One region of the Lysinibacillus sp. NPDC056959 genome, then DNA from elsewhere that is predicted to be linked to it. Evidence: riboswitches for the same ligand, from Rfam matches in the RefSeq annotation. Region 1 holds a riboswitch; the other holds the start of a gene.
The links. Region 1 has a riboswitch for S-adenosylmethionine ahead of ACFTQ7_RS19200 (bifunctional homocysteine S-methyltransferase/methylenetetrahydrofolate reductase). Riboswitches for the same ligand answer to the same signal wherever they lie in the genome.
Positions count from the first base shown of each region.

Region 2: linked by a shared signal. The riboswitch ahead of metK (methionine adenosyltransferase) and the one ahead of ACFTQ7_RS19200 (bifunctional homocysteine S-methyltransferase/methylenetetrahydrofolate reductase) in region 1 are both predicted to bind S-adenosylmethionine.

Region 1 covers NZ_JBHURE010000021.1:37,413-40,619, forward strand. The annotation lists gene ACFTQ7_RS19200 (bifunctional homocysteine S-methyltransferase/methylenetetrahydrofolate reductase) at 1-1,780, opposite strand, end outside; SAM riboswitch class I at 1,877-1,976, opposite strand; gene ACFTQ7_RS19205 (protoporphyrinogen oxidase) at 2,102-3,207, opposite strand, start outside.
Region 2 covers NZ_JBHURE010000020.1:62,198-65,404, reverse strand. The annotation lists gene pckA (phosphoenolpyruvate carboxykinase (ATP)) at 1-351, opposite strand, end outside; SAM riboswitch class I at 1,148-1,265, shown strand; gene metK (methionine adenosyltransferase) at 1,565-2,761, shown strand; gene ACFTQ7_RS18905 (gamma carbonic anhydrase) at 3,193-3,207, opposite strand, start outside.

The sequences.
Region 1 (3,207 bases):
TCATGTCATAGCGTAAAAATGGTGTGATGAGGTAAATACCATTGAAATATTCCGCTGCTACTTCTACTAATTCCTTGGCAATTGCAATCCCTTCTAGTGTTGCGCGTTCTTTATCATCGCCACATGCCTTCATACGGGCTAACACATCATCGGATAGTTTGATGCCTGGCACTTCATGATGTAAAAACTCCGCACTTTTATAGCTCGTTACTGGCATAATGCCAATATAAATTGGTGTTTCTAAATGCTTTGTCGCCTCGTATATTTCCACGATTTTTCCCTTTGTATAAACAGGCTGCGAAATAAAATAATCTGCCCCATATTCAATTTTCTTCTCTAATCGAGATACCGCGCGATCTAGTACACGTACATTAGGATTAAAGGCAGCCGCTACAGAGAAATTCGCCTTTTTACGAAGTGGTTTCCCCGAGAACGATACACCTTCATTTAACTGTTTTATTAATTGGATTAGCTCCATTGAAGATACGTCATAAACGCTTGTGGCCCCTGGGAAATCGCCCACCTTCGTCGGATCTCCAGTCACTGCTAAAATATCGTGAATACCTAGTGCATTTAATCCCATTAAATGTGATTGAAGTCCAATTAAATTACGATCTCGGCATGTTATATGAGTTAACGGTCGTACCCCGTGTGTTTCTTTCAGTAAGGCACCCATTGCGACATTACTAATCCTTGGAGAAGCAAGTGAATTATCTGCCATCATGACTACATCTGCGCCCGCCTCATATATTTTTCTTGCTCCCGCAATAAAGCCTTCAATTTCTAAATGTCTTGGTGTATCTAATTCCACTATAACTGAGCGTTCACGTTTTACTTTTACATGTAATGGTTCGTAATTTGCTGGCTCAGCCTCACGGACAATCTCTACTTTTTCTGGCTTTGCATACTTTTCTTCGATTGGAGATAACTCCTCTAAGTACTTTTTCGCTGCAGCAATATGCTTTGGTGTCGTACCACAGCAACCACCAATTAAACGTACCCCCTGATCACGAAGCTCTACAGCTGCTCGACCAAAATAATCTGCCTCCGACTCATAAACGACACGGCCATCCTCTACATCAAGAAGAGAAGCATTCGGATACGCTGACATAAATGCTTTCTTAGGAAGCTCCACACCTTCAAATGCTTGTATTGTATGGTGAGGACCTAAGCGACAGTTAACACCTACGAGATCAGCACCTAGCGCTTCAAGTTCATGTAAAGCGTTATTTAAGCTCATTCCATTTTGTAAAATTCCTGGTTCGTGCATAGAAACTTGAGCAATAATCGGTAATTTCGTTTTAGCTCGTAGCATTGCTAAAGTCGCTGTTAACTCTTCAAAATCATAATATGTCTCAAGTAAAAGGCCATCTGGATTTCCTGCAAGTAAAACAGTTGCCTGCTCATTAACTGTTGCTAAAATTTCCTTTAACGTTGCGTCGCTTTTTCGAATACCACGGATTCCCCCAATAGTACCTAAGACAAATTGTCCACCATCTGCCGCTGCTCGTTTTGCAATCGTTATAGCAGCTTCATTAAACTGCTGCACACGAGATTCTAATCCATAGCGGGCTAATTTTATGGCATTAGCTCCGTAAGTGTTCGTTTGAATAATATCGGCACCTGCCGCTATATACTCTCTATGAATCTTTTCAATTAATTCAGGTCTTTGTATATTCATTTCCTCGTGGCAATACTCCAAGCCATAGCCATATAAAACTGTACCAATTGCACCATCTGCTGTAAGAACATGCGTTTTTAACCTTTCAAGCAATCCCATAAAACTAGCCTCTCTTCCTTTATTTGTAAAAATTAAAATGCAAAAAGCCTTCTTTTACATAAAAAGAAGGCTTTAACGTTTCGTCATTGTTTTTCCTTCTCATCTTCGACACTACGGTCCTCTGGATTTAGCACCTGACAATAAGTTGGTTGCTGAAGCTTCATAGGGCCAGTCCCTCAGCTTCTCTTGATAAGAATGTTGTATGAATTTTTTAAATAATTAAAAGAATCATATCGTTTACGAACGATTGAGTCAAGACTATTTCACAGAACAGAGGTAAAATCTCACGAAAAATACCATATTTTGATTTAAATCAAACAATTACGATAGTTTTTCAGCAAGCTTCTCACCAATTTTTTTACCATTTTGAATACACGCACCTATGCCCACTCCGAAATAAGAGCAACCCGCTATTGATAAATTCGGATAGTTTTTCTCAAGCTCTTGTACGAGACCTTGCAACGCTTCACGATGTGCCAAATCATACTTTGGCATTTGGTCGATCCATTTTGTCACGTCCACAATTGTTGGTGTTTCCCCAATCCCCAAGCTTTTTCTTACATCCTCTAGAGCAACCGCTGCTAACTCTTCATCTGACATCAAACGCAATCTCTCATACTCAGGGTTAATGCTCTTATAAAAAAGTCGTACAAGTAATTTTCCTTCTGCTGACGTGTGTTTCCACTTGCGACTTGTCCATGTTGCTGCATTACAAATAACATCTGAATTATGTGACACAATATAGCCTGTTCCATCCGCGGGTAATCTATTATCTGGTACATCAAACCCTAAGTAAATCGTAATGGCGGATGCAGTATTGAATTGTTCAAAATAGCCGTTCAAAGATTCATCCTGCAATAAGCTTTGTACCGCTTCATTTGGCAGTGCCATGACAACATGATTTGCTTCAATTATTTTACCGTTTGCTAATGTAACGGAGTACTGATTCTCCTGCTTTTTAACACTTATAGTGGCAATCCCTTTTATAATTTCTACATCCGTTAATGTTTCTTCAAGTCGATCAATTAATGACGATAAACCATTTTTAAATGAAATAAATTTTTTATTGGCAGCTTTCAAAAATTGTTCCCTGTTTGCATCAAAGCCTTTAATAATACTACCGTAATCGTTTTTGTAATCGATTAAATACGGTAAAGTGGAAGCAATTGAAAGTTGATTTAAATCTCCCGAGTATACACCTGCAAGTACGGGCGCTATTTGGTTTTGAACAAGCTCCTCACCTAAATAGTACGTTAAAAATTCCCCAATCGAACTTTCCTTTGTAAACTCTTCATTTGGCATGGTTAAATCCTTTATTGCTTCTTTTTTACCTTTCTCTGATACAAGCGTGCTTTCCTCTAGAGATTGTAAGCTCATAGGAATACCAAACGTTGAATCTGCTGGGATAGCATGTAGCTCATTATTTG
Region 2 (3,207 bases), on a different contig from region 1:
AGAATCTTTGTCAGCACCAGCAAAGCCTTTGAATACGAATAATTCGTCCTGTTCTTTTAAATATTTTACTACTTTTACATATAAGTTATCGAACACTTCAGAAGAAATTGGTCGGTTAACTTTTCCCCAGTCAATTTTATCTTTTGTGCTCTCTTCTTCTACCGTATATTTATCTTTAGGTGAACGACCAGTGTATTTGCCAGTTTCTGCACGAACTGCGCCATCTACTGTTAACATAGCTTCACCACGAGAAGTAGCTTTTTCAGCTAATTGTGGTACTGAAAGTTGAACATTAATGTTACTGCCGCTTAATAATTCCTTCAGTTCGTTTGCAATTTCTACTGAATTCATCGATTAAATACCATCCTTTTTTATAGTATTCCCTTGAGTCTGAGGGAGATTTTCTTAATTTCAAAAATAGTATAACACAATTGCTTAAATAATCTATACTAATTCAGAAATTATTTTTCAGATTTTATTACTTTTCAAGAAAACGACAAAAAGTAAATTGATTCGTTTTGATAATGCTTTTTACCCTATCTATTATAAGTGATCAGTCAATCACTTTCGACACAGCAAAATTGTGTTCTAGAAGCTTTTGGCTTATATGAGGTTCGCACAGGATGTGAAGTTTTCAGCTTGTTTTTATTAGTTGGAGCTTGTCTTCAATTGAAAAGGGGCTACAATCATTTTCATCCACCACATGTTCCGTAGCTGACGCTTTGCTTTCACTACAAAATGTGCTGTAAAGGGTTACACATATGTTAACACATGATGTGAGGTGGAGAGTAGGGATTATTTTGTTTGAATTTACAGGATAATACAAATGAGTTTCATAATAATGGTATAACTGTAGCTAACGCTTTGCTTTCGCTATAGATAAACAAAGCGTCCGGAATCGGTTTTGTGCTTATGCCTGGAGACGTTATTTTGCGAAAGCGCAGTGTTAACGTAGTGACAGCAATGTGTTTTTGTCTTTGCGACAGCACGAGAGCCGACATGATTTTCGCTTTCGGTAATGCTACAGGACGTGGCGTTCTTACACTGAGTTTCCCTATTTTAGCGGGTGTTTGGGCACTCGCTGAAAGAAGTTAAAAATATTTGACAACGTTCGACCTTTTCCGTATTATGAGATATTGAACGGATACTCTTATCCCGAGCTGGTGGAGGGTCAGGCCCTGTGAAACCCGGCAACCTGCATGAACTATTTCACGACATGCGCTGGTGCCAACCTGATGCAAGGGAAACCCCTTGAACGATAAGAGTGAAAGGTTACGAAGTCATTATTCCTTTCCTCATGTTAAGTAAGCGTGAGAAAAGGATTTTTTTATTGTTAAAAACGAATGTAAAGGTAAGTATATAGTCCTTTCCTTATTATAATGACGGATCTTTCGAAAACCTCGTGTTAAAAGCAGTAGTTGTTTTTTGTGCGGAAACGTAGTGTAAACGTAGCGACAGCAACAACTGCTTTAGAGTTCAATCTATAGGAGCGGGCTTGACATGGGTAATGAGTACCGTATTAATTCGCAAATATTATTTGTAAAAGTAATTGGAGGAAAACCAAATGACAAAACGTCGACTGTTTACATCAGAAAGTGTAACAGAAGGACATCCAGACAAAATTTGTGATCAAATCTCGGATGCCATTTTAGATGCTATTTTAGCAGAAGATCCAAACGCACGTGTAGCGTGTGAAACAACAGTAACTACTGGTTTAGTATTAGTAGCAGGAGAAATTACTACGTCTACTTATGTAGACATTAAAGGTATCGTTCGTGATACTGTAGCAGAAATCGGTTATACACGTGGGAAATATGGCTTTGATGCTGAAAATCTAGCAGTACTTGTTGCTATTGGTGAACAATCACCTGATATTGCTCAAGGTGTTGACCAAGCATTAGAGGCACGTGAAGGCTCTATGACAGACGCTGACATTGAAGCAATTGGCGCAGGTGACCAAGGCTTAATGTTCGGTTATGCATGTAACGAAACACCAGAGCTTATGCCGTTACCAATTAGTTTAGCGCATAAATTGGCTCGTCGTTTAACGGAAGTACGTAAATCTGGTGAACTAGGTTATTTACGTCCAGACGGAAAAACACAAGTAACAATTGAGTATGATGAAAACAATGTACCAGTGCGAGTTGATACGATTGTCATTTCTACACAGCATGACGAAGAAGCTACACTTGAGCAAATTCAAGCAGACTTAAAAGAATTCGTTATTGCTCCAGTTGTTCCGAGTGAATTATTAGATGCCGAGACTAAATATTTCATCAACCCAACTGGCCGATTCGTAATTGGTGGTCCAAAAGGAGATGCTGGCCTAACTGGACGTAAAATCATCGTTGATACATACGGTGGCTATGCCCGTCATGGTGGTGGTGCTTTCTCTGGTAAGGATGCAACTAAGGTAGACCGTTCAGCGGCATATGCAGCCCGCTATGTGGCAAAAAATATCGTAGCAGCTGGTTTAGCAGATCGAGCTGAAGTACAACTAGCTTATGCGATTGGTGTTGCTCAACCTGTATCTATTGCTGTTGATACATTCGGGACAGGAAAAGTTACGGAAAGTGAAATTGTAAAATGGGTACGCGAGCTATTTGACCTACGCCCAGCAGGGATTATTAAAATGCTTAACCTTCGTCGCCCAATTTATAAGCAAACTGCAGCATATGGTCACTTCGGTCGTACAGACTTAAATGTACCTTGGGAACAAACGGACAAAGCAGACGCATTAAAAGAAAAAGCAGGTTTATAAACTATTCAGCTAAAGTAATAAAGTGGTTGGACAAATATTTTAAGATACTATTACAGAAAGGGGCTTAACATGCTATTGCCCCTTTCGTTGTTTTTAACTTCTTTCAGCGGGTGTCTAAACACCCGCTGAAAGAAGTTAAAGCCCCCGGTGGATGTCACGGAATCAGAAAGGAGTGCTTAGGGGATGTTAGCCTAAAACCATCGCATTCATGCGATAACGACTAACTGACCTACATCGGTAAAAGGGCCATGTCCTGTGGCATTACCGAAATGACCGACATCGTGTCGGCCCTCACGCAGGCCTAAGCACAAAGCCGATTCCGGACGCAATTATGCCGAGGCATAATTGATCAAAAAAATAAGCGCCATATATAATCACGTGGGGATCGGTTGTCTAAGCAACGTGGAGCTGCTTTGATTTAGTTGAAATAACTATTTATTCTTTGG